4 regions of the Pseudoalteromonas sp. 1_2015MBL_MicDiv genome follow, and region 4 is predicted to be linked to each of the others. Evidence: predicted binding sites of a transcription regulator. Region 4 holds the regulator's gene; each other region holds the start of a gene.
The links. The regulator sigma-54, encoded in region 4, starts transcription at its own class of promoters, with help from an activator protein. The targets are predictions, from matches to a motif close to GTTGGCACGNNNNTNGNNT.

Region 1 (7,469 bases), 1.5 Mb from region 4:
CAAATCAATAATAGTATTTGCACTTATATTACTGATTATATCGCTAAGGTTTTCTTGTAAAAAGCCATAATAGCCACGTTCTAAAAATGCACGCCTAGCTTGTACCATTTCAAGCGAATCGCCTGGTTGTTTTGAGTTTTTTTGTTGCACAGGCAGTAAATTAACATAGCCCTCTTTAGCAACATCAAAGCTATGGTTGTTAGCACAACGAAGTGTTGAATCAGTTTTCAAAAGTGCGTGGTTACACAGCGGGCATTGATATTGTAGACTCATGAGCCTAGGTAGTCCTTATCGTAAAAAGTTTTTACCCAATGCGGGCGATAGGTGATCATAACTGTTATAGCCATGCCGTTGAGCATTGCTTCAGGAAACCAAATTATGGCACTTAAATAAACGTAGTTATCTGCGAGTTCTTGCCAATTGTATTGCCCTATAGCTAAGTAAAATAAAGCACCTAGGCTTATTTTTATACAGGCTATAACCCCTGCAGTTATGAACGCACAAACAAATATATAAACAAAAAAATGACGAGGTAAATACTGGTAACTAATTATAAAGCCAAGGTAGCTTAATAAAATAGGAATAAATGCACAAATAAGCAGTTGAACTGGCAACAGTTCAAGTTCAATTTGACCAAATGCAGTCAGTAGGGCTGTGGCAAGTAGGCTACTTAAAATAGTCAATCGCCAGCCTAAAATTAATGTTGCAGCTGTAACGCCTAATATGTGTAAATCGAGGCCAGTTAAAATTCCTGCTTTTATTCGCCAAAGCACTGCAAACACTAACGCACATGCAAGCACCCCAGTTTGACGGGCTGGCGTATTAAGCAATGTTTTATATGTTTTTTTATCAAAGCTTAGTAGGGCAATAATAATTACAAGGGCCCAAAGTAGCCCTTGTATTGTTATGCTGAGCATAGTAATTACTTAAATGTTGACCATATAGGGGCATGATCTGAGGGTTTTTCAATACCGCGCAGTTCGTAATCAATACCAGTATCTATACAACGTGCTGCAAGCTCATTAGTTGCAAGTACTACATCTATTCGAAGTCCTCGGTTATCTACAAACCCCTTAGAGCGATAGTCAAACCATGAGTATTGATCGTCTGTTTCTGGGTTTTGTTCTCTAAAGGTGTCTTTAAAGCCCCAATTAAGTAATGTTGCAAGCCATTCACGCTCTACCGGTTGGAAAGAACATTTACCCGTTTTTAACCAACGTTTAGCATTTACTTCACCAATACCAATATCTAAATCGGTAGGTGATATGTTGATATCGCCCATAACAATTATATCTTGATCGGGTGTATGGTTTGTTTCAAGGTGAGTCATCAAGTCAATATAGAACTGGCGTTTATAAGGGAATTTAGTTTCGTGATTGATATTATCGCCTTGCGGGAAATAACCATTCATTACGGTTAAATCACGACCGTTTTCTTGCTCTACAGTAACGCTTATCATGCGTTTTTGCGATTCCTCTGTATCGGTAGCAAATCCTTTTAAGACCGATTTAGGCTCTTTCTTGCATAACATAGCCACACCATAATGTGCCTTTTGACCATGGTAATAAACGTGGTACCCCATTTTTTGCACATCTTCTAGTGGGAACGCCTCATCATGAACCTTAATCTCTTGCAGTCCAATCACGTCTGGTTGATGTTTATCGATAATTGCTTGTAATTGATGAAGACGAGCACGCAGACCATTGATATTGAAAGAAATCACTTTCATTGAATTTACCTTAAAATTGGTTCTATTTAATGCACTAAATTGTATCAGTATTTACGCGTACATAACATGACTGAAATGGATAAAATCGCTGCATAATTGTTGACCAAATGGTGTTTGAAGTTTAAACATTGTTAATGCTATATTAATTTGTTAAATAAATAAAAAATTCAATTGATATCTAAAAAGTAGGTTATATAATGCGCGAAATCACTCAATAAGCTCGTTCAAATAGGATCTCACATGAAAACACAACTAATTTTAGCTGCAGCACTTTTAGCATCAACTACGGTCTCGGCACAAAGTAATTCGTATTTTAGTAAAGATAATAAAATAGAATCTAAATTGTGTGTATTAAGTGCCAATGAAGGCTTTTCTGCCGCTCGTAAAGAAGCAGCCCAGCATGGTGTGTTTTTATCACGCTTTTCACAAAGTATTTTGTGTAATGGCGAAGATATTCGTGATATTGCTAAAAAAGGAACAACTACTGAAGTGATTAAAACTAAAGTTGAAGTGTTTGCTAAAGACACTCAACAAGAAACACAACTGTGTATGACTGCTTTGAAACAAGGTTTAGCGCCAGTTCGTCAAAAAATCGGTAATTTAAACTCTCTAAAGTGTAATGGTCAAAAAGTAACTGATTTTGTAAAACGTTATCAAAATGCGGCTATTTAATAACACAAAAATTTGAAAAGCATGCCCAGTATATTTATATATACTGGGCTTTTTTTTGCAAAAATTACAAAGCACTTTGCAAAGTTTTCAGATATAACTTATTGAAATTGTTTGTTAAATGCTCTTTTTATTTGTAACTATTTGATTTTAATTAGTTAATTAACATTGGCATCCGAATTGTATTAGCTAAAGTGACATTTATTTAATTACAAGGACACGTCTTATGAAAAAGTTAACATTAGCAACAACAATTTTAGCATCTTTAAGCCTCGCGGCTTGTTCTTCAAATCAAGGCCTTGAGAAAATAGACAGTGATTTTGCAAGCCTGGACAATGACAGCGATGGCTACATTTCAAAAGTCGAAGCGGATGATGATAGCATCTGGGAGCATTTTTCGAATATTGATACCAATATGGATAATGAAATTAGCCGTAAAGAATTTAACGCCTACATGCAGCTAAATGCAGGTAAAGTGGCGACTGATAGTGACGTAAGTGAATCAGCGTTTAAAGCTGAAATAGCTAAGTTTGATAAAATTGAGAGTAGTTTTTCAAGTTTAGATAATGATAGCAACGGTTATATTTCGATTGCTGAAGGCAACGATGATGATATTTCAAATCATTTTGGTTATATGGATGAAAACCAAGATAAGCGCATCAGCAGAAGTGAGTTTAAGGGCTACATTAAAAAATACGGTAATGCTGTAGCCGAAGATGACGCACTAGAAGCAATTAAACGCAGCTAATTTTTGCTTTTAAAATAATCAAGTTAGAAGCCAGTGATTGTCACTGGCTTTTTTGTGTTTTAAATCTAGTTATTTGGTAGATATATTTTCCTAGTTTGGTGTTGTTCTGTCATAATAGATGGCTGTGTATTTTTATTTGTTAAGAGTGTGTATGGCGGGTCGGCGAATTAGTGATGAACAACTAGTTGAGATCATTGAAGCAGCTATTTTTGTTGCAGATAAGCCTGTTAGTAAACGCCACCTTAAAGACGTAGTATTAATAGATTTAGCTATTTCTATGGCGCGAATAAACGACGCAATAGATACTATACAAGAACATTTTCAAACTCGTGGTATTCGTCTAGTCGAAGTTGGCAGTGGTTATCGCTTTCAGGCATGTAGTAGTTTAAGCCCTTGGTTAAATAATTTGTGGCAAGAACGTGCGCCTAAGTATTCACGTGCTTTACTGGAAACATTATCGCTTATTGCATACAGGCAGCCCATTACACGTGGCGAAATTGAGCAAGTAAGGGGAGTTACTACGGGTTCGAATATTATAAAAACCTTACTCGAAAGAGAGTGGGTTAAAGTGGTGGGGCATAAAGAGGTTCCGGGTAAACCGGCTTTATATGCAACTACTAAACAATTTTTAGATTATTTTTCGTTAACAGGTTTAGATAATTTACCAGCGCTGCCAACAGAGCAGCAAAGTAAAATTAACCAGTTATTAAGTGATCCTTCTGTGAGAGAACCATCCGAATGAGTATACAAGGTGAAAAGTTACAAAAAGTCCTAGCCCGTGCAGGCGTAGGCTCGCGCCGTGAAATGGAAAAATACATTGATGCAAACCGCGTTAGTGTAAACGGTAAAGTGGCAAAGTTAGGCGACCGTGTTGAGGAAACAGACTTAATTCGTGTTGACGGACACACTGTGAAAATTGAAGAAAAAGCAGATAGAATTTGTCGTGTAATTATGTATAACAAACCAGAAGGTGAGCTAAGTACACGTAAAGATCCAGAAGGGCGTCGTACTGTATTTGACCGACTTCCTCGTATTGATGGCGATCGTTGGATTGCAGTAGGCCGCTTAGACGTTAATACATCAGGTTTGATGCTGTTTACTAATGATGGTGAGTTAGCAAACCGTTTAATGCACCCAAGTTATGAAGTAGAACGTGAATACTCTGCACGTGTATTTGGTGAAGTAACCAACGAAACGGTTAAAAACCTACTACGTGGTGTTGAGCTTGAAGATGGCCCAGCCAAATTCACGACTGTAACCCCAATGGGTGGCGAAGGTGTTAACCGATGGTTTAACGTAACGTTAAATGAAGGGCGTAACCGCGAAGTCCGCCGTTTATGGCAATCTCAAGATGCGGAAGTATCTCGTCTTATTCGTATTCGTTACGGTAAATTGGAGCTAGATAAGCGCGTACCGCAAGGTGGTTGGATGGAGTATGATCTAGAAACGGTAAACTATTTACGTAAAACCGTTAAATTAGGTCGCGAGACGCAGACTAAGCTTTCTGTTATGCCAGAAAAGCGCAAAGATAAACGCGCTAAAATCAACCAAATCCGTAAAGCAGTTAAAAAACACAATCAACGTGTTAAGCCGACTAAACGTAAATAATCAATTAGTTATTTATTTAACACAAAAAAGCCGCTCATTGCGGCTTTTTTAATGTGCTTTTAAATAACACAGGACTTAGGCTGAGTTATTTTTTTACCTGAGCATCTAACGATTCGCCATTCACTTCACTAGAATCGTCACTCATTAGATATAAATAGGTAGGCATTAAATCCTCTGGTGTAGCAAGCGCGTCTCTATCTTCACCTGGATATGCAGCCGCTCGCATTGAAGTGCGCGTAGCACCTGGGTTAATACAGTTTACACGAATGTTTGTTTTACCTACTTCACATGCCCATGTTTGCATCATGCCTTCTACTGCAAATTTCGAAATGGCATAAGGTCCCCAAAATTCACGGCCTTTGCGACCAACACCTGATGATGTGAATACGATTGATGCATTATCAGATTTACGAAGAACCGGAAACAAGGCTTTAGTGATCATAGCTTGTGCAGTCACGTTCACTTTCATTATATTTTCGAACGTAGATGAGCAAAAATGCTCAAGTGGGCCAAGCGAGCCTAAAATACCGGCATTATTAAGAAGCCCATCTAGGCGGCCAAACTGATATTCAATCGTTGCGGCAAGGTCGCGGTAGTTTTGCTTCGTTGCGCCTTTTAAATCCATAGGCACAATTGCAGGTTTAGGATAACCTGCATTAACAATTTCATCGTAAACACATTCAAGTTTATTAGTTGTTTTACCTAATAAAATAACCGTAGCACCATACTTTGCATATGTAATGGCTGCTACTCGACCAATGCCATCGCCGGCGCCTGTTATTAAAATAACTTTATCTTTGAGTGCGTTTTCAGCTGCTTGATAAGTGTGCATAAAAGTACCAAATTGTATGATTTTTTTAATTTTAACATAGCAAAACGTGAAGTAATCGAATTTATTGCAAAATTAGGTGGCGAAAATAGAAACTTTACGTTAAGTTTAACTGGTCTAATGTCTCATTAATAACCTGATTACATTGTTTTAACTTAATACACTGATTAAACACACTATAAAAATAAAATATGTGCGGAGCCAACAATATGAAAAAAATGCTACTTTCACTCTCGGTTACAGCTGCTTTAGCAGGTTGTGGCGGTGGAGAAACGTTAAAAGATGTTAAAAACGACACAGCCCCAGTTATTCCAACGGCAACAGTAAGTTTTGACCCTGCTAATGGAGTTATATCTGTTCCAAACGATTTGTTAATGAGTGGTACCCAAGACGGTACATTAAACATTCCTGGTGAATTAGATGATGATAACGTGTCTATTCCACGCACAGCTTATGCCAACCCACAATTGGCTCTAGGCGCACTTGATGGTTGGTCTTCGCAGGTTCCTTATAAAATTGATTTAACATTCCCACCGAGTGTGAGTTTAGATGAAGCGTCTGCTGGGGCTCCTGGTACGGTTAGAATTTTTGAAGTAATAATGGGTGCAAGCTTAACGGATGAAGAATGTTCGGTAGTAGCTGCAGGTACTGCTTGTAAATTAGTGGGCGAACTTACCTTTGGTGTTGACTTTGTTACTCAGGCTTCAGGTAATGCTGTTGCAATTGTTCCTCTAAAACCATTTAAAGCTGGTAGTTCATACATTAATGTATTAACAACAGGGCTTAAAGACTCATTGGGTCGCTCTATTGAGCCATCTTCAACTTATGGGTTAGTTAAACAAGAAGCGCCATTAATTACAGCAGCCCAACTTGGTTTGCAGGGCGCAGTTAATAGCTACGAAAATGTAGTTGTTAGTTCTGGAAATATTACGAAAGACGACATTATTTTCTCAGGTGCGATGACTATTCAATCAGCAGGGCCTGTGCTGGGTACTATCAAGCAGTTGTTAGCAGTGAGCTTGCAACAGCCAAGTATGGCAACACCTGCTGTGCAAGTACCAGAACAACCAATGGTAAATGTACAACAAGTATTTGCTTCACAAGGTGTTGAAGTATCGCCTGCTTTTTCTGGTGTTCAATACCAAAAGGGTAGCATTATGCTTCCTATGTACCTAGGGACTCCAACAGGCACTGAGATAAGTGATTTAAACGATACATATTGGCAAGGTATGTGTGATAACGCAGTAGCAATACTTGGTTATAAAGCTGTTGCAGGTGATGCTTTTCCTGCAGAACCTATTAGTGAGAATGACGGGTTATGTTTTGCATTGAGTAGTGGACAGCTTCGAGATTTAGGTTTAGACAGCACGCGTCATTTAACTAAATATAATACCATTCCAAAAGTACAAAGCATGGCGAATGTGCCAGTACAACTAACAAAACCTATTTTACCAATTATTAACGGTGTTCGTGCACAACTACAATTACCGGCTATTGAAATGCCAGAAAATGGCTGGCCTGTTGTAATTATGCAACATGGTATTACTACGCAAAAAGAAAGTATGCTAGCGTTAACTGCCCAACTTTCTATTCAAGGTTTTGCAACTGTAGCAATTGACCACCCAAGACATGGTGAACGCGGTATCGATGTTGATGGTGATGGCAGTGATGACTTTAATGCAACAACAGGTTCGGTACTTAGTTATATGGACTTGAGTTCATTACTTGTTGCGCGAGATAGCCTACGTCAATCAGCGGCTGATTTATTAGGCTTACGCTTGGGTTTAAACTTCATTAACGATACGACTATCAATAGCAAAGATGTTACCTACATCGGGCATTCGTTAGGGTCTATTGTAGCCCCGGCATTTATTGCTCAAGCTAAT
Region 2 (7,469 bases), 270 kb from region 4:
TTAGAAACAACCTCTAATGGGTAGTCAATCAACATAACTAGCAATACGCTAATAGTAGCAATAACGAATGCTTTAAACTTATACTGAAACTTTGGCACTATACAATTCCCAGAATGAATGGCTTTCAAAACTCCAATAAACATAACCTAATACTAACAATAAATTAATTTACATAAACACTTAAATTTTACTTTTGACTAGCAATGTTGCTAAAAACAGCATTATTTCACTTCCATCAATAGTGGCTAAAAATTTAATTGTATTTAACTCTCAGTTAAAAAATAGCAAAGAGCGTATGAGCTTTTAACAATAGCCAAAGTATCAGAGCGTAAAGCTGATAGCCGTCCAGCGCTAGACAGCAAATGGCTAGGTCGAGAAGGTAGTATTTATACAGTGAAAGGTAAAGGCGGCCTAATCCGAGATGTATTAATACCTAACGCATTAGCTACACAGCTAGAGCAAAGGCGCTTAGCACAGCCTATAACGGTTCGTGATAGGGAAATTAACTATTTACAACGTTATGATATTGGTGGTGGTCATAAATGGTCATGCTCATTCTCAAAAGCATCTAATCGCGTTCTATTTTTTTCTAATGGTGCTCATGGCCTTAGACATAGCTATGCACAAGAGAGAATGAATGAGCTACAAAAGTTAGGGCTTAGTAGGCTATTAGCTCTTGAAACAGTTTCACAAGAGCTAGGCCACTTTAGGGCTGAAATTACATTAGCATATATTTAAATAAATGAGGCCATTTAGGCTTGACTATACCTTCGTAAAACCTCTGTAAAAAGCTCTGGGTTATTTTTAAGCTTATTAACAATCTCTGATACTTCATCTGTATCAGATATATTTTCTGTACTATAATTTGAATACTTATAACAAAAACGTAGTAAACCGCAAATCTCGACAGTCTCCCTCCCTTTTTTACTAAGAGGTTTAAAAACAAGAACGTTACCATCTTGATTCTGTATTTCTATATGTTCATCGTATTCGTCAAAGTGAGGATGTATAATTTTAAAAGAAGCTGAACTTTTGGGGTAACGAGGTTTTTTTGCTTTTGATGGTTTAACTAACACTTGTTTTGTACCTTTACCATCAGCCCCATTACAATCAGGGCATGAGATGCATAAGTTCAAAGGTTCAAATGTAAAAATTCCATGACTATGCTTATCAACAATATGCTCAGTTTCCCATATTTTTTTATTAAGAGTTAAATTTTTCTGTTTGCAATATGCACATTTAAAATCCTGTTGCACTAGGTAGTGTACTTTTATTGATGACTTTATCTCTCTAATAATTGATGCCTTTGATTTTAATTCATCTGTTTTAGCACTTGCATGGAGAGTCTCAAATTCATAGTCATAACCCCAAATTCCTTTATCGTGGGAACTAAGACTTTTTCTGAAGTTATCAACGAAAGCTTTTTGTTCTTTATTGTATTTAACAGCCTTCATTAATATTTGCCTTTAGAGTTTTTTTAACTGCATATATTAGCTCAAGCATTGGGTCACTACTGTCCAGCTTAGACTCTAATTCGACTATTCTCCGTATTGTCTTATATGTTTCATCAGTAATTTCCCGACCTTTACTTACTTGAACTAAGTAAGAGATTAACTCTCTATTAACATATTCATTTCTAAAGCCTGGATATTCAAAGACTTCTGCTAATTGAAAATCTACAGACTGAGATGATATCTTTCCCCCCTCAACAGTATGAGAACTTTTGTCATTACTATCAAAAATTACAACGGATGAATTTATATTACTTAAGTTAGAAATAATATGAGGCGAATGTGTAGCCAAAATAAAGTGGCAATTTTTGTAATTTGAAAACGTACTATTCAATAAAGGAATAATTTGCGCTTGCCAATATGGATGTAAACTAATTTCGGGTTCATCCAATAAGATGAGAGAGCCATTGCTTATCTTAGACGCAATCGAAAAAAATAAAGTTAGCAAACAGTATTGACCGGAACTCAATCTAGTAGAGTCAACATAATCTCCACTATGACTATTATTAAAAGCTATTTTATTAACTGATAAAACTTCGTACTCGATTAGATAATTAAGTGCCTCAAACCCTTCATAATCCCCTATTATATCTAAAAGGATTGAAGTACTCGAATGACTTTCTGTATACGACTTACCCTGTAAACTAGATAAATCAAACCTTTCGCTTAGGTATTCCCAATATTTTCTTAACTGAACAGGTGTTTTTTCAAATAATACACCCTCAGCCTGCTTTTGAACTACTTTAGCATCTATAAATTTCAAAACTCCAATCTCTGAATGTTTCGCGTAGCGATCTTTCAAATCTATTGATACTTTAATTTTTAATTCAAATTTTAAAAGTTCAAATAACGCTCTTAAATTAACTTTTGTTTTACAAGCTATTGAATGAAATATTGACTTAACTAAACGTTGGGTTTGAGGAAGCACATAATCATCAGCATATACGGTAGCAGTATCTTTATTTTTAAGTAATTGTGGTGAAAATAGGCTATATGAGCCCTTGTACTCTGAGTTTAAAATCGGAAACTTTGAATACGGGCTTTCAGAAATCGCAATAATGTTTAAATATATCTCTTTGTTTAACAAGGGATAAGTGTTAAGTGAATGTCTAAAATATCCATCATTTAAAGTCACCTCACTACCATCAAACTTTTTAATTATTCTTGCGCTATTAGATTTCTTAAATTTAACCATCTCCTCAAGCTTGGAGTTTGTACTTTCAGAAAAAGTTAGTTTAGTCTCAAATTCATAACTTTCTTGATACCTTTTAAATTCGTGTTCAAGAATTTCATCTAAAGGATCTATATAAGGAGAGTTATTTTTTTTAAGCTGTAATCTTAATAAACAACCAATTACTTGTATTAAGCACTCTGTTTTTCCTGCACTATTTTTTCCAACTAAAACAGTATAGTAATTATTATTGTCTTCGAAATTATTGCAAATTAACTTATGCTCAAATCCATTTATAGTGATTTCTTTAATTTTCATCTGATAACGCCATTAAAGAGTATACATTTTGAAAGGTCCCTTTTTTAAAATTTGCATTACCTAAAACCAATTCTTTATGATCTCCATAAACATTTAAGCCAATAGATCGTAAATCTAACTTATAAATCTCCAAATGCTTTCCATCGTTATTCCCAGCCTCCAAGATTACATTCTTCCCTAGCGATACTTGAATTCCACTTTCAGAACATTGAACATTCGATTCTAAAATCTGAGAGGTAGAATCTTTAACTATTTCTACAAACTTTCCCTTTTCAGCTTGTGCCGTCAACCACACTCGCGGAATCTTACCGGCCCTAATAACCAACGGAGACCATAACCCTTGCTCTGATTTTATAATATGAGAAACGTTCTTTAAGTAGTTACTACATAAAACAAGCTCTTCATATAATCCAAGATCATAATATGAAAGATTAATTTCAGACATTTCTTTTGAGATATCCACTATCGGCCCCTTTCCATTTAAGTATAAAAACCATTGGATTACAGATATATGAAATCCTATGGTTTTAACTTCTAAAATATTAAAATTTAAATTAAGCTGGCACGACTTGCAATAGGGAATGCATACGAAATACAATTAAAGTAGCACAGGGTAATTTCGGTTAGTAGGTATTTACTTGGAAAGTTTGTAAAAGTGGTGGCCCCTCCCAGACTCGAACTGGGGACCTAACGATTATGAGTCGTGTGCTCTAACCAACTGAGCTAAGGGGCCAACTTTTATATAACTGCTAGGCAGTTAATTTTTGAAGCGTTCAGTCACAGAGCGACTAAAGCGGGTTGCAGTATAAAAACTTTTTGGGGGCTTGTCACTACTAAAAACCTTTATTTTAACAATCAGTAAGCTAACTGCTTAAATAGTAATCTTTTATGAGGGAGTAATGTGTAAAAATGAGGAATTTAAGAGAAGGGATTCATGCAAGCCAATTAAAAGTGCCTATTTAAGCTGTATTTAAAATTGACTTACACAACTAATAATACAAATAACACAACGTTACTTTTTAGCAATAATATAAATGGCGTGTATTAACCCTGGGAAATAACCTAGCAGTGTTAATAAAATATTTAACCAAAAATGCATACCTAAGCCTACTTGCAAAAATACACCTAGTGGCGGTAATAAAACTGACAATATTATACGAATGATATCCATAACTTAACTCCTTTAAAATTAAAAAACAAAAAGCCCAGATTCACTGGGCTTTGAGTATAGTGCATTATTCAGCAACGATAGATAATTTATCTACCACGTCGCGCACATCTTCAGCATTTTTGGCAATTTTAACCGCTAGCTGTTTTTCAGCTTCAGATTCTACAGAACCGTTTAGAGTTACAATACCGTTATCGGTATCAACATCGATGTCTGTACCACCAACTTCTGAGTCAAATAGGAAGCGTGTTGTGATTACGGTGGTGATTTTAGCGTCTGTTAGGTCGTTATCACCATCATCCATCATGTCTTTGTCTGTGTTTTTGGTATCCATGTTTTTTACAACAGTCAGGCTGTTTTCAACATCGGATACGCCATCTAGGCTAAGTACAAGTTCTTCTGCTAACTCTTTTTCAATTTCGCTATCAACTTTACCTGTAAGTACTACCTTGCCATTTTTTACATCAGTGTTAATGTCAAAGTTGTTTAGATTAGTGTTCATAAGTAGCACTGTTTCTGCCTTACCATCAATCCAAGCATCTTTACTTTCGTTTTCCCAGCTGTTTGCTTGGGCACTCATAGCCGTAGTACCAAGAACTAAAGCCGCGATAATAGATTTGTTAAATGTTTTCATAATCTTTCTCCTTTTGATTAAAGACACTTTAACTAATGCGAACTTTAGGCCAACTAAATTTAACATTTAAATTCAATGGGTTGGGAATTTAAATCAACTCATTTCATGTTATAGCCGTGTAACTATTTACAGACTCATCGGTAAAACTTTCTCACATTGTGAAAATAGCTAGATAATTGCTGTTTTGGTTAATCTATCGTTAATATAACAAAACTAAAAACAGACTGAAAAATTAAGCCTCTGATAATTATTGAAATTATATTTGGTACGCCGTTTGCTTACTCACTACCAATAGTAAATATAATAAGGAATACCCATGTCTGTAAAAGTTGAAGACCGCCCAATAGAGCAAGTACGCGAACAAGTGATTGATCAATTAATTTATAATTACAGCCATGGCGTTATTTCAGTGGATGCATTTGAAAGACGCTTAGATGAGGCTATGGATGCAAGTAATAATGAAGCTTTGTTAATCCTAGTTGAAGACTTAACACTTAATACCGATCAGCAATATAAAGCAGAAAAACAATCGCAATTTACTCCACATTATAGTGCACAGCAAAACAGCGATGATGATTTTACGCTACGCAGCATTTTGGGTTCTAACGAGCGCAGCGGTCAATGGGTTGTGCCAAAAAATATATACTTAACCAATTTTATGGGCTCTGTAGTGCTTGATTTTACTGATGCCATTTTTACCCATCAAAATGTAACGATTCACGTTAACTGTATTTTTGGTAGCGATGAAATTTATGTACCAGAGCATGTAAATGTAGTCTCTAAAATGTTTTGTATTTTAAGCAGCCTTGAAAACAAGTCGGTATCGCTTAACAAGCGCCAAGGGCCCACTATTCATATTGAAGGTAAAGCAGTAATGGGATCGGTTGAAGTTAAAATAAAACGCACCATAAAAGAGAAGTTTATGAGCTTTGCAAACGAGCTAAAAACACAACTTGGCGTTAATAATAACCGCTCATTATAATTTATCTAGCAGCGCGTTAGAGTCGATTGACCTTTAAGGTCAGATATTGCCTTAATTAGGTGCGTTTAATTGCTGCCCGAGATTTGTAACCTAAATAACCTGAACTCTGGATAATAAATCTATCTCAAGCAACTATTTTCAGTGCTAACTGCAGTCCTAGGTAGAGCCTTTCGTTAGCCTGTGTTTGGCATTTATACGTTGTTATTACCTATTTATAGGGAATAAGCACACCACATAGGTGTGTTCTACTAAAAACCAAACACACGGCTTAAAATTCAACTTCGAAAGATAAATAAGCCTAAGTTACTGCCTGACGTTTTATTATAAATCGTTATTTCGCTCGCTTGGTATATCACTTAAATATTCTACAAACTCTACTTCAAATCCAGCCGGATCGATAAAATAAACATTTTTTCTAAATGGGTTGTCACCGCCTTGTTTATCTATTTTAAAACCAACTTGTTGCAAACGCTTTACTACTGCATCTAAATTTTGGGTAACGTAAGCAAAGTGCGCTAAACCTAATTGATGGCCTGCTAAATCTCGGTTTTCACCTTCACCATGATCGCTCATTGCAATGTATTGTGTGTCATCACCAAAATGCACCCAGCGCCTTGGTTTACCATGCCAAGTGCCCCTACCTTCACTTCGGATTGACCAATAAGGGAATACCGCTTGATAAAATTTAATCATATCCTCAATATTATTAACCACTAAATTGACATGTTCTAAATACATAATGTGTCCTTCTTGATTAAGTATGCAAACACAATAAAACCTCAAGTTAACTTTAGGTAAAGTGGTTTTTTAGATTTATTTAAATTTTATACAGCCGCAAATATATATGCAGAACAATAAAGTATAAAAAACACACAAAAGTATTTAGGGTTTATTGTTTACTTTATGGCAGAAATCGCTAAAATACGCCGGCTGAAATATATAAACGTTCTTTTACAACCCAAAGGTAACTCCATGCATCCAATGTTAAACATTGCGGTTCGCGCTGCGCGTAACGCAGGCAAAATTTTACTTCGCGCAAGTGAAGATTTATCAAAAGTTGAAGTGCAACAAAAAGGCGCTAACGACTTAGTAACTAACATTGATAAAGAAGCTGAAGCCGTAATTCGTGACACTATTTTACAATCTTACCCAACTCACTCGATTGTTGGTGAAGAGTTAGGTGAGCATAAAGGCAAGGATGATGATTACCAATGGATTGTAGATCCTATCGATGGAACAACTAATTTCATCAAAGGCATCCCTCATTACGCGGTTTCTATCGCACTTAAAGTTAAAGGTCGTTTAGACCAAGCTGTTATTTATGATCCAATTCGTGGTGAGCTTTTCACTGCTTCTCGTGGTCAAGGCACTCAGCTTAACAGCAAACGTCTTCGTGTAAGCAAAACTACCGTTCTTGCGGGCACTGTACTTGCTACTGGTTTCCCTTTCAAAAATAAAAACCACATGGATGCATACACTGAAGCATTTAAAGCATTGTTTGTACACACTGCTGATATTCGTCGCGCAGGTTGTTCTGCACTAGATATGGCATACGTTGCAGCGGGTCGTGTTGATGGATTTTTTGAAATTGGTTTAAAACCGTGGAATTCTGCAGCGGGCGAACTAATGGTTAAAGAAGCCGGCGGTATGGTTGTAGATTTTGCTGGTGGTAATAACTATAGCCA
Region 3 (7,469 bases), 1.8 Mb from region 4:
AAATTATCTAATATGCTACGCAAACCCGTGAGTTGTTCTTCAATTAATGGTTTTACGTCCTCATGACCTTGAGTTTTACCTAGTTCAAGCCCCTCTTTATAACCGGCCTCTTTTCCCTCTGTAACGCCTTTATCAAAACCATCAATATAACCTTGCTCATGCCCTTGTTTAAGACCTTCTTCATAAGCATCTTGTCGAATTCGCTCAAGTTCAGCCATAGTAATAGAAGGTAATTCAGGTTCCTGAGGTTCCTCTACAGGTACCTCTTCGGCCATTTCTTTTTTGTATAAATCCGAAAGTGGTGTGCCAAAAGCAGTTGAACGATCTCCAAAACTTCTTTCGTCCGGAGCCATATTGGGCACTGACCAGTTTCTTAATAATTCATCTGCTTCTTCTGCATTGAGTGGACGACCTTTTAACTTACTCATGCTTTACAGGAACTCCTCACCACCACCGCCACCTAGCTGAATCTCGCCAGAATCAGATAAACGACGTGCAGTTGATAAAATTTCTTTTTGCGCAGCTTCAACTTCACTAATTCTTACAGGTGCCATTGCTTCTAAATCATCAGCAAGCATTTCTGCGGCACGTTTAGACATGTTACCTAATATTTTCTCTTTAAGAGCATCGTCTGTGCCTTTAATCGCTTTCATAAGTACATCTTGTTGTACTTCACGCAAAATTGCTTGAATGCCACGGTCTTCAACATCCATTAAGTTTTCAAATACGAACATTAAGTCTTGAATTTGCTGTGACATCTCTTCATCGTGCTCACGAATAGAGTCCATTAACTGCCCTTCTACATTTGTATCAAGGTAGTTCATAATATCAGCTGCAGCTTTTAAACCGCCCATTTTAGCTGCTTGCGCACCCGCTTGACCTGCAAATTGTTTTTCCATAATCTCATTGAGCTCTTGCAATGCCGCTGGTTGCACTTCTTCAAGATTAGCAATACGCATAGTTAAATCTAAACGTACTTTTTCAGGAAACTGTGCCAATATTTCAGCAGACTGCTCTGGCTCTAAATAAGATAAAACGATAGTTTGAATTTGCGGATGCTCATTACGAATAATATTCGCTACCTGCTTAGAGTCCATCCACTTAAGAGAATCAAGTCCCTTAGCGCCTGATCCCATAACAATTTGGTCAATAAGGCTGGCTGCTTTATCTTCACCCAATGCAGCTGTAAGTGCTTTTTTGATAAAATCTTCTGATTGGAAGCCTATCGTACTAAAACTCTGAATTTGTTCAATAAACAAATTATGCACGGCACTTATTTTAGCTTGAGACAAGTCATCTAAGCCCGCCATTGCCATACCCACTTTTTGTACCTGTTTAGGTTCTAAATGCTTGAGTATTTGCGCCGCATCTTCTTCTGATAAACTCAAAAGTAATATAGCCGCTTTATCTACACCATCGAGCTTATCAACATCAAATGCTGTTGGCAGTTGTTTTTGTTCTTGATCAGTCATCTTCTGTTAACCACGCTTTCACTACTTGTGATGATAGTTCTGGTTCGTTAGCTACAAGGGCACGAATTGCTTTTAATAAGTCCTCGTCACCATGTAGGTCTGGTAACTGTAGTGTACCATCGCTAGAGAAGCCAATTGAAGCAGAATCAAAGTCTTTATTTAGCATATCAAGTGTACTGTCACCAATATCAACCCCTGAACTCAATGCATCTTCATCATACTCTTCCAAAGTATTATCTGGGTAAATTAGACGTTTTAGCATTGGCTTAACTACGGCCATAATAAGAACAATAATTACTAAGGCACCTAAACCAAGACGCACATACTTCACAAACCAATCTTGCTCCCACATTGGGACTTCAAGGTCTAAACCTGTCGTTTCACGCACAAATGGCACTGTTACCACTTCAAGTGCATCGCCACGCTGCATATCAAACCCTACACCGCCTTGTAATAAACGACGAATATTTGACAATGCCTCCACTGATCGTGGTGTCATGGTCGTTTCGCCGTTTTCACCCACTTTTGGAATATAATCAACAGCAACCGATACACTTATTCTACGTATTACCCCCGTTTGCTGGCGTTTATGCGAAATAGTAGTATCAAGCTCATAGTTTCGCGTAGATTCTTTGTGATTACGAGTTGGCGAAGTACCTGTTCCTGCACCACCTTGTCCTGCTACTTCTGGAATATTCGAGTTTAGTGGAGGCTGATTCGTAAGCGCACCTGGAATACCAACAGCTAAACCGCCTATGTTATTTTCTTCAAATGTGGTTTCACTTCTCACTGCTGGTAAATCTGGATTGTAGCGTTTTTGTGTTTCTTCTATCGCACTAAAGTCCATACTTAAATCAACTTGGGCTGTGTAATTTGCAAGCCCTACGACAGGTATTAGAATGCTGTCTATTTTTTCTAAATATTCTTGTTCTCGTTTACGTTCTAAGTCGTACTCTTTACGAGAACGTGCTGCTAATGAGCTTTGCGAACCTGAATTTAATAAGCGACCATTTTGATCTGTAACAGTCACCCTAGCTGGCTCTAAGCCTTGTACTGCTGAAGCAATCATATCAACAACAGAGTCTATCTCTTCACCATTAAGAGAGCGCCCACGTTTAAGTGTTAACACAACGGTGGCAGATGGCTTTTTCTCTCTGCGCGCAAATACGTTCTCTTTTGGTATCGCAAGCAATACTTTCGCACGAGTAATATTATTAAGCTCTTCTATAGTACGTGCTAATTGCTGCTCTCTACCATGTTTGAGGCGCTCACGTTCAAGACGCTGACTAACCCCAAACCCCATATCTTGCATGATAATATCTGATCCCGAAGTAGGTCCTTGGTCTAACCCTTCGCGAGTCATTAATAATTTTATATTTTGATATTCACTTTCATCAACCGATACGACATTACCATCAAGTTGATATTCTATCTTTTGTGCATCTAAAAAATCGAGGGTTTGAATTAACTCTTCTGTTTGCATTTTACCCAATGGGCGCATATCTGGCTGACGTGCCCAAATAATGATAAAAATGGCAATAGCCAAACAAATAGCCAGAGCTATAACCAGTGTCACTTGGCGTAATACATCTGTACCATTTAAAGCACTTAAATAGCCTGATTTCTGTTCTTGTTGATCATCACTATCACTTTGGTCGATATCACCACTAGCAAGTGCAAGGTCTGTAGATTGGTTAGATTGCGCCACGATAATTCTCCACTACCTAGTTAAACAGGCATGTTCATGATTTCTTTGTAGGCTTCTACAAGTTTATTACGAACCTGTACTGTAGCTTCAAATGCAACCGAAGATTTCTGAGAAGCAATCATCGCCTCAGCAAGCGATACACTTCGGTCACCCATTTCAACTGCTTTTACTTTTTGGCCTGTATCTTGTTGTAACTCATGCACTGTATTTAGCGCATTACTTAGCATATCGCCAAATTGTGCAGTAGAAGTAGACTGCACTTGAGTTGGCAATTTATTAATTTGATTATTACGGCCAGCTTCAAGGGCCATTGATTGCATTTCTTGAAAGACAGCGCTATTTTGAATTTTCATAATTTTTCTCTGACAATGCAGTTAAGCTTATAAAGAAAATAAAGCACAAACCATGCCAATTAAAAATACAATAAAAACAATTGGTTACAGTTAATTTGTGAGTCAGAGTTTTGACAACCCCAAATTAAATTAATTAAATTTGGGGTTTAGAGGGATTATGCAGGAAGTGAAATACCTAAATCGCGCATTTGCGCTAGCTTATAACGTAATGTTCGAGGGCTAATACCTAATGTTTCTGCTACATCTTTGCGCTTACCTTGACAGCGGGCTAATGTTTCTAAAATAATACTATGCTCTTTGTCTTTAAGTTCATCTTTATAGCTCCCCGTGTCAACCGCAAGTAAATCTTGCTTTGGCTCACCAGCCATAGGCACTTTTTCATCGTAATATGCCGTGCTTAAGCTATTTATAGCTTCGTTTGACGTTACTGTTTCCAACACTTCAGTTGGTGTAATTACAAAATCGCTTGCTACTGAGTTTTCGATAAAAATAGCATGTTCATTTATTGTATTACCACTTCGTAGTATCAGTGCTCGCTGAATTACGTTATCCAGTTCACGAACATTACCAGGCCATGCATGAGCAAGTAGTTTTTGCTCTGCTGCTTTATCTAAGTAGGCCATAGGCTCTTTACTTTTATTTATATGGCGTTCTATTAAATGCTTTGCGAGTATAATTATATCACCAGGGCGCTGGCAAAGAGGTCGCCACATTAATGGAAAAACATTAAGTCGGTAATATAAGTCCTCTCTAAATTGGTTCTTAGCGACCGCTTCTTTTAAGTCACGATTACTCGTTGCTAACACACGAACATCTAGTTGGATTGTCTTACGAGCACCTAAACGCTCTACTTCCCGCTCTTGTAGCACTCGTAGTAGCTTTGCCTGTAATCCTAAATCCATTTCAGTGATTTCATCTAGTAAAATTGTTCCGCCTTGCGCCTGTTCAAATTTACCAGGGCATGCTTGAATAGCACCTGTAAACGCCCCCTTTTCGTAACCAAATAAAGTGGCCTCAAGCATATTTTCAGGGATCGCAGCACAATTTATAGCAACAAAGGGTTCATTGCATCGACTCGATTTATCGTGAATATAACGCGCGAGCACTTCTTTACCTGAACCACTAGGCCCGAGCACCATTACACTCGCATCAGAGCGTGCAACTTTACTTGCAAGTTCGAGTAATTGAATGCTACTAGGGTCGGCAACAATAGGGCCATCTGTCTCTTTCGCTTTTTCAGGCAAATAGCGACTCACCATATTTAGCAGCACTTCAGGTGCAAATGGTTTAGCCATATAATCAATAGCACCTAAACGCATAGCTTCAACAGCATCATCAATCGTGGCATAGGCCGTCATCATCAATACAGGTAAGTCGGGATAATTTAATTTAATACTTCGCAGTAAGTCCAAACCACTCATGGTTCCCATTTGCACATCACTTACGACTAATGAAAATTGCTCTTTTTTAAGCAATAACATCGCTTGCTCTGCGCTATTAGCTGAAACGCATTCAATACCTGACATCTCCAGCGTATCAATTAAAGCTTCACGGAGCCCCGCATCATCTTCTACGACTAAAATAATATTACTCATAATGATTCCTCTAATTTAGATGTCGCGCGTATTGGCAACAGTAAACTAAAACAAGCTCCACCATGAGCATTGTTACTAACGTCAACACGTCCTTGGTGCGCATTAACCACCGAACTTACAACAGCAAGCCCTAGACCAGTGCCTTGGCTTTTTGTAGTAAAAAAGGGTTCAAACATTTTATCAGCCTGACTTAAATCAATACCGGGACCATTATCGCTTACACTAATACGCACAAAGTCGTGATCTTCTAAATCAGTCGCGGCACTCAAGTGCACTTTAGCCCCAGAACCAATCACTTGAATGCTATTGTGAATAAGGTTTTGAACAGCACTGGCTAGCGCTGTCTTATTCCCCACTATTACAATATCTGGTTCAGGAAGACTTACATCCAGCTCGCTTTCATTAAGTGCGACCATGGCATCAGCACCGGTTTTCACTTCTGTTAATAATTGCTGCATAGAGACTTGTTCAACGACTTGCTGCTCACCGCTTTTAGCAAATAACAGCATGTCATTAACCTGCGTTTCTAAATCTTTTAATCGTGACATCAATTTAGTTTGGAAATTATCGCGAGATGCTTCTGGCAAGCGCTTTGAGCCTAAGTTAGCAGCATAAAGCATTGCTGCAGATAGAGGCGTGCGTACTTGATGCGCAAGAGACGCCACCATTTTACCCAGCGCACTTAATCGCTGCATATGTGCAACACGTTTTTGTAAACGTCGCGTCTCAGTTAAGTCCGTCATTAAAATAAGTTGTCCGGGTTCTGGAGCCAAAGCGGTAATGTCGAGCTTAATTAAACGCCCGTCTTTTAATGATACTTCGTGTCCATCATCTTGATGTGGTTTGAAAGACCGCTGAATAACATAAAACCACTTTTCACCTTCAAGTGGTTCACCAAGCATATCAATCGCAATTTGGTTCGCTTTAGCAACCATGCCTTTACCATCAAGTACAACAACACCTGTGGGCATTGTATCAACCAAGTGCGAAAGCCAACTTGCCTGCTTACGAAGATCACTTAGCTCACCAATGTACTCCTCTTGAAGTAAACATGGGTTATACTTATTTGCAGAAATAAACTGTGGTTTTAGCACGCTTGCAAGGGCCATAATCAAATCTCAAACTAATGTAGATACAGAGTTAAATGCACAATTTGTACCAAAGTTTATTTATATATTTATCATTAAGTTACATCAGAAAAACAAGCGACATAAAAATGACGCACGCTAAGGAATAATAATGAGTGAACAAATAGAATGCCGTTGTCCATGGCTAGACACGACTAAACCTGACTACGTTACTTACCATGATGAAGAATGGGGGGTGCCACTTTATGATGACCAAAAACTATTCGAATTTATAACTCTTGAATCAGCACAGGCGGGGTTGAGTTGGTACACCATATTAAAAAAACGCCAAGGTTATAAAAAGGCATTTGCTAATTTTGATGTAAAAAAAGTAGCTGAATTTACATCAGATGACATTGAGCGTCTAATGTTAAATAAAGAGATTGTTCGTAACCGTTTAAAAATTGCAGCAACTGTTAATAACGCAAAATGTTTTATCGGTATTCAAAAAGAGTTTGGTAGCTTTAGCAATTATCAATGGCAATTTGTGAGTAATAGGCCGCTTGTTAGTCACTTGAATAATATTGAGGACTACCCTGCTATAACTGAACAATCAACTGCATTCGCTAAAGACTTAAAAAAGCGAGGGTTTAAGTTTTTAGGCCCAACAACAGTCTATGCACACATGCAAGCCTGCGGTATGGTTAACGATCACAGCAATGACTGTTTTAGAAAAGAAGAAATTATTGAGGCTTTTAGTGGTGAGTAGGCAGGCAAATAGGTAGGTAACTAAAAGCTTCGCTTTTCACGCGAGCAAGCTCTGCGTCTACGCCAAGGTTTTGATTTGAGGTTGTTTTGTAGACGCGCTGCTTGCTGGTGTTCAAAAACGTAGTTTTTTGGATGGGTGTTTAAGTAATTAAAAGCTTCGCTTTTCACGCGAGCAAGCTCTGCGTCTACGCCAAGGTTTTGATTTGAGGTTGTTTTGTAGACGCGCTGCTTGCAGGCGTTCAAAAACGTAGTTTTTTGGATGGGTGTTTAAATAATTAAAAGCTTCGCTTTTCACGTGAGCAAGCTCGACGTCTACCGCCAAGGTTTTGATTTGAGGTTGTTTTGTAGACGCGCTGCTTGCTGGCGTTCAAAAACGTAGTTTTTTGGATGGGTGTTTAAATAATTAAAAGCTTCGCTTTTCACGTGAGCAAGCTCGACGTCTAACGCCAAGGTTTTGATTTGAGGTTGTTTTGTAGACGCGCTGCTTGCTGGCGTTCAAAAACAAG
Region 4 (7,469 bases):
ATTAAAGCGTTGTGCTATCAATTGACCAACGGCATGTAAAGCTTGTTCGGCATCAGGGCCCTCACACACTACTTTCACCTCTTTTCCTTGACTGCTTTCCAGTAGCATTAAAGCCAATACACTGTCCCCAGGCGCTTCTTTATCATCTTGATATATCATGATTGAGGCATCAAATTTAATAGCAAGTTGCGCTAATACTGTAGCGGCTCTTGCATGAAGTCCTAATTTATTTTTTATTAAAAAAGTGTCTTCTAAACGCATAAGTTACTCTACCTAAGCTGAACAGATGATTATTTTGAATGAGTTATTTTTCTTGTTCTCTATGGCGGATTTTTACATTTGGATGTGTCATCGAAAAACTTTCACCAATCGTTTGTGCTAAATATACTGAGCGATGTTGCCCGCCAGTACAACCTATAGCAATAGTTAAGTAGCTACGGTTATTTCGCTCTAAATGTGGCAACCATGTTTGTACAAAAGTTTGAATTTGCCAAGTGAACTTTTGGACAATGCTGTGGCTGGCTAAGTAATCCTTTACGGGTTGGTCTAAGCCATTTAAAGGTTTTAATTCTGGCTCCCAATGTGGGTTCGGTAAAAAGCGTGCATCAAAGACATAATCAGCTTCCTTAGGAATGCCGTGTTTAAAGCCAAACGACTCAAAAGTAACAATGAGTTGTTTATCTTTTTTACCCAGAATTTTTTCACGAATTGATTCAGCAAGTTGATGAACACTTAAATCACTCGTGTCGATCATATAGTCAGCGCGAGTAGTGAGAACATCGAGTAGTTCTTTTTCTTTTTTTATAGCTAAATCAAGAGGTAATGAGTCAACTGATAACGGGTGTAGACGGCGAGTCTCAGAAAAACGTTTAATTAATGTTTGATCCTCACTGTCTAGATAAAACAGAGTCGGTTTAGCAAAGCCAGGTAAGTATTCAAGGATATCGTTAAATTCATCTTGCTCTTTTGGTAAATTACGGACATCAATACTAACTGCAATTTTGTCGTAGTTATCAGATACACTTCTCACTAAAGAAGGTAGCAGATTAATTGGAATATTATCTACGCAATAATAACCTAAATCTTCAACTACGCGTAAAGCAACCGATTTTCCAGAACCGGAACGGCCACTTATGATAATTAATTCCATTTATCACCCATTATGTTAATTACGATTGTTCTACAATAACTTGATACAGCTCAGTATCTGATTTTGCGCTGCGTAACTGTTTACAAAAATCTTTATTATTTAGTTTATCAGCTATCGTTGCGAGCGTCTTTAAGTGCTGCTGGTTATCGCCATCAGGTACGATGAGAGCAACAAATATATCAACAGGGCGATTATCTATAGCATCAAAATTAATAGGTGTTTCGCTTACTAATACGAGTGCTAAGGGCTCTTCTGCGCCGCTCATTCGCCCATGAGGGATTGCAATGCCTCTTCCTATACCAGTGCTTCCCAGTTTTTCTCTATTCATTAAGGCGCTGAGAATATCTTGTTGAGAAAGATATGGGAGCTTGTCATGAGCAAGTTGACTGATGAACTCTAAAATTCTTTTTTTACTATTAAAAAGGACCGCAGCTCTGCTGCAGTCCTGGCATATAAGTGAACTTAATTTCATAATATTAGTGTCGAGCAAGCTTCTCTTTGTGTTTAATAACTTGGCGATCGAGCTTGTCAATCAGCGAGTCAATGGCGGCGTACATATCTTGATGTTCAGTAGAGGCAAATAACTCAGCTCCACTTACATGAATCGTTGCCTCAGCTTTTTGGTTTAATTTTTCTATATCAAGAATGACATGAACATTATTAATATGATCTGAGTGTCTTTCTAGCTTCGCAAATTTGGTATTTACATAATCTCTTAATGAATCAGTTACTTCTACGTGACGACCAGTTAAGTTTAGTTGCATAAGCATTACCCTCTTTGTTTAGCGTCTTAAATCAAACTTTTTCGCTGATTTGACGGTGGAATAGCTAGAGATTCGCGATACTTTGCGATTGTACGTCTCGCTACTTTTATTCCTTGCTCAGCTAATATATCTGCAATTTTACTATCACTCAATGGTTTTGCTGAGTTTTCTGCTGCGATTAATTTTTTAATGAGAGCGCGTATTGCTGTTGATGAGCATTCGCCTCCATTTTCAGTACTTACATGGCTTGAGAAAAAATATTTAAGCTCAAAAATACCGCGAGGTGTATGCATATATTTTTGAGTTGTTACGCGTGAAATAGTTGATTCGTGCATTTCGACCATTTCTGCTACATCATTTAAAACCATTGGTTTCATGGCTTCTGGGCCATGCTCAAAAAAACCTTGTTGTTGCTTAACAATACAATTAGTTACTTTTAATAGTGTATCGTTTCTACTTTCTAAACTTTTAATAAACCATTTAGCTTCTTGTAGATGCGAGCGAATAAACTGGCTATCACCACTTGATTTAACGGTGCGTGACATTGCTGCATATTGGCTGTTGACTCTGATTTTAGGCATGCTATCTGGGTTTAGTTCAACAACCCAGCGACCTTTTATTTTTTTCACCGATACATCAGGAATTACATACTCAGATTCTTCTCTAACTATAGTATCCGCCGGTTTTGGGCTAAGAGTATGTATTAAAGTCATTATTTCTTTAAGCTCTTCTTCTTTGAGCTTTGTTTTTTTCATTAATGTACGATAGTCGCGAGCAGCTAATAGATCAATGTGCTCGGTTAAAATCATTTTTGTTTCATTAATATAGGGTGTTTCTTTATCGTATTGGTTCAGCTGAATACATAAGCATTCTTGTAAACTACGTGCTGCAATACCAACAGGGTCAAACAATTGAATTCTTTTTAAAACAGCTTCTATTTCGTCAAGTTCAACTTCGTTGTCTTCTTCGTTCTCTTGATTAAAACTTTCTAAAATTTCTTCGCAGCTCAGCGTTAAAATACCCGAATCATCGACGGCTTCAACAATCGCAATCGCAATCGCTTCATCGGTAGGACTAAAGGGAGTCAGTTGTAGTTGCCACATTAGGTATTCATGGAGCGTTTCAGTTGAGGAGCCTTGGTATATAGATTCATCTTCAGGCATTGGTCCTGATGATGATGCTGGGGCTGCGCTCATATATTCATCCCAACTAACATCCATAGCCATTTCATCACTTAGCGTATCTTTAGCAAGTGCTTCACCACTGTCTTGCTCATATTCGCTCGGAACATCATCAGCATTTGCGCTAACAGTGACATCGTCGTTATCTGCTTTTTGCTCGTTTTTACCAGCAGAATCTTCGGCGTAATCTTGCTCTTCAACCTCTAATAGGGGGTTGCTGTCGAGTGCTTCTTGTATTTCTTGCTGGAGATCCAATGTACTGAGTTGCAACAGGCGAATTGCTTGTTGCAGCTGTGGAGTCATTGTAAGTTGCTGGCCCATGCGCAGCTGTAATGATTGCCTCATGTATCTCTAACAATCCTTTTATGTTGTTATAATTAATACTAGCAGATGCTTAAAGACATGGCGTAAATGTTACAGCCTAAATTGCTCGCCTAAATAAACATCACGTACTGTTTTATCGTTTAATACGTGTTCTGGAGTGCCTGATGCAATTAACTCACCATGAGAAACTATGTAGGCTTTTTCGCAAACATCAAGAGTTTCTCTTACATTATGGTCGGTAATTAACACACCAATACCACGATTTTTAAGATGTTCTATTATTTTCTTTATATCTAACACTGAAATAGGGTCAACACCAGCAAAAGGCTCATCAAGCAATATAAATTTAGGATCAGCGGCTAGTGCTCGCGCTATTTCAACTCGGCGACGCTCGCCTCCTGATAATGCCATACCTTGGCTATCACGAATGTGCTGAATACTAAATTCATCTAATAAATTGTTAAGTGTGTCTTCTCTTGCTTGCTTATTTAGCTCTTTACGTGTTTCTAAAATAGCCATTAAGTTTTGATAAACAGTAAGCTTTCTAAAAATTGATGATTCTTGGGGTAAGTAACCAATGCCTAATCTAGCACGACTATGCATAGGTAAAAGAGTAATATCGTTATCGTCGATAGAAATCTTGCCTTTATCACTAGGTACAAGGCCTACAATCATATAAAACGTTGTGGTTTTACCTGCACCATTAGGGCCAAGTAACCCGACTATGCTGCCAGCCTTTACTTCCAGACCTACATTTTTTACAACTTCACGGCCTTTATAACTTTTAGCTAATAGTTCTGCTTTTAATGTACTCATGGCTGACCTTTATCGTTTTTTTCTTTTTTAGTCTCAATAGGTACTAAAATAGTATGCACACGATCGGTTGAGTTTTCGTCTTTTTCAGCGCTAATTAATTGCTGTTGCATATCGTAAGTAATACTCTTGGCATTTATTTTTTGACCCGCTTGCGATACTTGTGCATCGCCAATAAGGGTTAAAAATCGTTTAGCTACATCATAACGAACTTCGTTTGCGCTGGCGCTCATTATAGTGCCGTCAGTTTGTTTTTCTTCGAAATATGCAGGGCTACCAGTTGCAATTAGTAGCTGTTTATTATCGCCTAATTCATCACGTTTATGTACTTCTAAACGGTCGGCTGTAATACGGCGGTTGCCGTGAATAATCTCAACATTTTTTTCAAAAATTCCGACGTTTTCTTTTAATTGGCCTTCTTGTTTGTCGGCACTTATTGATATTTGATTCGCTGCAGGTTGAATCGCTTGTTCAGCAGCGCTAAGGTTGAAAGCTAGTATAAGTGTCGGAATAATAAGTATTTTTGAAATTTTATTGGTCATAATATATAGTTCGCGTATGGTTAATAAGTTTTATCACTTCAGTTTTTAAATCGGCTTCAAGGCCTTTACCGGTGATCTTTAAATTGGGTCCCGTAACAATAACGGGTTGCTCTGAACGCATCGTGAGTAGTTTTATATCTACTTGAATATTATCCGCATTAATCTTGTCTATCATTGCATTATCAGTAAGATTCTTGGCAACCACGTTACCTTCTAAAATTAATTGTTTTCCTTCATATAACGTTGCTTCGTCTGCATTTATTCGCCATGTTTGTTTTTCGTTATATAAGGTGAAAATGGGCTTTTCAAAAAAGGTAAAGCCTAACTGTTGATATAATTCCATTTTAGCAGCTGTAACTTTATGATTAATTTTACCATTTTCATCATAGGCCGTTTGTTTTAGCTCAATAGCAATATAATCAGGCTTAGCGATAACTTCAGCTTCAACCTGAGCTGTCATATTTGTTTGTGCAAAATAAGGGTACCAAAGCCAAACCATACAGCTGATGAATAAAACGCTTAAAATTATGCGCGCTGTATTCATGAACTAGTACCTTTGCTAGTAAGTGGTTTGTCGTTCTCTAGCATAAGTAAGTCGGTTAGTTCTCTCACTGCGCCAAAACCACCCAGCATCTGTGTCGTGTAATGTGATAAACGCTTGATTAGTGGGTGAGCATCGTTAACTGCAACGGCAAACCCGACTAATTCCATTACCGGCATATCGGGGCCATCATCACCAATGTAGGCAATTTGATCATCACTTAGGTGAAGCTTGTTTTTTAGCTCTTCGTAAGCAATAAGCTTGTTTTCTTGACCTTGATAAATATGTTGTACTGTTAAACTGGTCATACGTTGTTGCACTATCTGCGAATGGCGACCAGTAATAACAGCCACTTCAAAGCCACTGTTTATAAGCGCTTTAATGCCAAAACCATCTTTTGTATTAAATGCTTTGAGCTCTTCACCTTGATTGCCAAGATAAATTCGGCCATCAGAAAATACACCATCAATATCGCATATAAGTAATTTTACTTTTTTAGCACGTGCTTTTGCATCAGCACTCAGCGGTTGATAGAGTTCTTCAAATTGCATTTATAATACTCCTGCTTTTAATAAGTCTTGCATATTTAGTGCGCCAATAGGCTGGTTTTGCTCATTAACAACAATCAAGCCATTTATACGTTTGTGTTCCATTATATTAAGCGCTTCAGCAGCTAAAATATCTTGTGTAGCTGTTGTGCATGACCTAGTCATAACAAGGTCTATTTGTGTTGTATGAATATCTAGTCTTTGCTCTAAAATACGGCGTAAATCACCGTCGGTAAATAATCCCACTAGCTGATTACTTTTATCAACAATGGCTGTCATACCAAGGCCTTTGGCTGACATTTCAATAAGTGCATCTTTTACGGTTTGTGAGACGCTAATAATAGGTGTATTTGCGCCGCTGTGCATAACATCTTTTAAGGTTAGTAATAATCGTTTGCCTAAACTGCCCCCAGGGTGAGAAAGCGCAAAATCATCGGCGGTAAAACCACGAGCTTCTAACAGAGCCACTGCCATCGCATCGCCCATAGCAAGAGTCGCTGTAGTGCTCGCCGTTGGTGCTAACCCTAAAGAGCATGCTTCTTTTTCTACTTTAATGCATACATGTACATTTGCATGTGTTGCCATGGTCGATTTAGTATTGCCTGTCATGGCGATTATTTTTGCGCCAAGGCGTTTTAAAACAGGGATAATATTTAAAACTTCACTCGTCTCACCTGAGTTTGAAATAAGCATGACAACATCGTTTTTGGTGATCATTCCTAAATCGCCATGGCTAGCTTCGCCTGGGTGTACAAAAAAGGCAGGGCTTCCTGTACTTGCAAGTGTTGCTGCAATTTTATTACCTATGTGGCCTGATTTACCCATGCCAATAACAATAATTCGACCTTCGCAGTCAAACATTAATTGGCATGCGTGATGAAAATTTTCATCTACATATTGCGCTATGTCATTAAGTGCTTGGCGTTCAATATTGAGAACGCGAAGACCCTGTTCGATAAAGTTCAGCGTCGTCATTATTTACCCTACTTGACTAAAAATATACCCTTGGTAGCCCAAAAATGCGATAAGCAATAAGCCACCTTCCACTCTATTGATGCGTTGGGTGCCTCTAAAGTTCAATGACATGATGATAAGAGCAAATGTTGCACCAATCATAATGAGTATATCTCGACTCGCTACTGACGGATCGATAATGGATGGATTAATAATACCTGCGAGCGGTAACACAGCCAATATATTAAAAATGTTTGAACCAACAATATTGCCTAGAGCTAAATCATCTTCATTTTTTAATACACCGGCAATTGAAGCTGCAAGCTCCGGTAAGCTCGTGCCAATGGCAATAATAGTTAAGCCAATGACTAGATCGCTTAGGCCAAAGTATTTAGCTATGTCGACTGCTGAACCAATTAAAAAATGTGAGCTAACAGGGAGTAGAACCATGCCAATAACTAACCAAAATACCGCTTTTTTAGTTGGTACATCGTTAGGTACGTCGTCACAGGCTTCTGTTATAAATGGGTCATCTTGGTTTTTTGCGCGCAGTGAAATAATAATCAAACCGCCTATAAACACGATAAAGCCAATAAGTAAGGCGACACCTTCGGCTAATGAAAAATAATTGTCTGAAAAAATATACCAGGTA

Region 1: AOR04_RS07735 (EF-hand domain-containing protein) is a predicted target of sigma-54. The motif match lies at 2,566-2,584, and genes of this name have one in related genera.
Region 2: AOR04_RS15600 (LiaF domain-containing protein) is a predicted target of sigma-54. The motif match lies at 5,064-5,082, and genes of this name have one in related genera.
Region 3: fliE (flagellar hook-basal body complex protein FliE) is a predicted target of sigma-54. The motif match lies at 3,575-3,593, and genes of this name have one in related genera.

The regions. Positions count from the first base shown of each region.
Region 1 covers NZ_CP012737.1:1,682,555-1,690,023, forward strand. Annotated here, with positions in the region: gene AOR04_RS07715 (putative RNA methyltransferase) at 1-273, opposite strand, end outside; gene AOR04_RS07720 (energy-coupling factor ABC transporter permease) at 270-917, opposite strand; gene xthA (exodeoxyribonuclease III) at 923-1,729, opposite strand; gene AOR04_RS07730 (hypothetical protein) at 1,970-2,401, shown strand; gene AOR04_RS07735 (EF-hand domain-containing protein) at 2,625-3,146, shown strand; gene scpB (SMC-Scp complex subunit ScpB) at 3,298-3,888, shown strand; gene rluB (23S rRNA pseudouridine(2605) synthase RluB) at 3,885-4,754, shown strand; gene AOR04_RS07750 (YciK family oxidoreductase) at 4,840-5,586, opposite strand; gene AOR04_RS07755 (VolA/Pla-1 family phospholipase) at 5,793-7,469, shown strand, end outside.
Region 2 covers NZ_CP012737.1:3,458,817-3,466,285, forward strand. Annotated here, with positions in the region: gene AOR04_RS15560 (EAL domain-containing protein) at 1-98, opposite strand, end outside; gene AOR04_RS15565 (hypothetical protein) at 394-738, shown strand; gene AOR04_RS15570 (HNH endonuclease) at 753-1,454, opposite strand; gene AOR04_RS15575 (AAA family ATPase) at 1,441-3,000, opposite strand; gene AOR04_RS15580 (hypothetical protein) at 2,990-3,463, opposite strand; tRNA gene AOR04_RS15585 (tRNA-Ile) at 3,657-3,733, opposite strand; gene AOR04_RS15590 (YqaE/Pmp3 family membrane protein) at 4,013-4,171, opposite strand; gene AOR04_RS15595 (BON domain-containing protein) at 4,236-4,802, opposite strand; gene AOR04_RS15600 (LiaF domain-containing protein) at 5,119-5,784, shown strand; gene AOR04_RS15605 (VOC family protein) at 6,106-6,522, opposite strand; gene suhB (inositol-1-monophosphatase) at 6,757-7,469, shown strand, end outside.
Region 3 covers NZ_CP012737.1:1,001,812-1,009,280, reverse strand. Annotated here, with positions in the region: gene fliH (flagellar assembly protein FliH) at 1-428, opposite strand, end outside; gene fliG (flagellar motor switch protein FliG) at 432-1,472, opposite strand; gene fliF (flagellar basal-body MS-ring/collar protein FliF) at 1,465-3,180, opposite strand; gene fliE (flagellar hook-basal body complex protein FliE) at 3,201-3,533, opposite strand; gene AOR04_RS04460 (sigma-54-dependent transcriptional regulator) at 3,689-5,128, opposite strand; gene AOR04_RS04455 (sensor histidine kinase) at 5,125-6,237, opposite strand; gene AOR04_RS04450 (DNA-3-methyladenine glycosylase I) at 6,368-6,964, shown strand.
Region 4 covers NZ_CP012737.1:3,189,406-3,196,874, reverse strand. Annotated here, with positions in the region: gene AOR04_RS14315 (HPr family phosphocarrier protein) at 1-261, opposite strand, end outside; gene rapZ (RNase adapter RapZ) at 305-1,150, opposite strand; gene ptsN (PTS IIA-like nitrogen regulatory protein PtsN) at 1,170-1,622, opposite strand; gene hpf (ribosome hibernation promoting factor) at 1,627-1,914, opposite strand; gene AOR04_RS14295 (RNA polymerase factor sigma-54) at 1,941-3,440, opposite strand; gene lptB (LPS export ABC transporter ATP-binding protein) at 3,510-4,235, opposite strand; gene lptA (lipopolysaccharide transport periplasmic protein LptA) at 4,232-4,774, opposite strand; gene lptC (LPS export ABC transporter periplasmic protein LptC) at 4,764-5,318, opposite strand; gene kdsC (3-deoxy-manno-octulosonate-8-phosphatase KdsC) at 5,315-5,866, opposite strand; gene AOR04_RS14270 (KpsF/GutQ family sugar-phosphate isomerase) at 5,867-6,838, opposite strand; gene AOR04_RS14265 (calcium/sodium antiporter) at 6,842-7,469, opposite strand, start outside.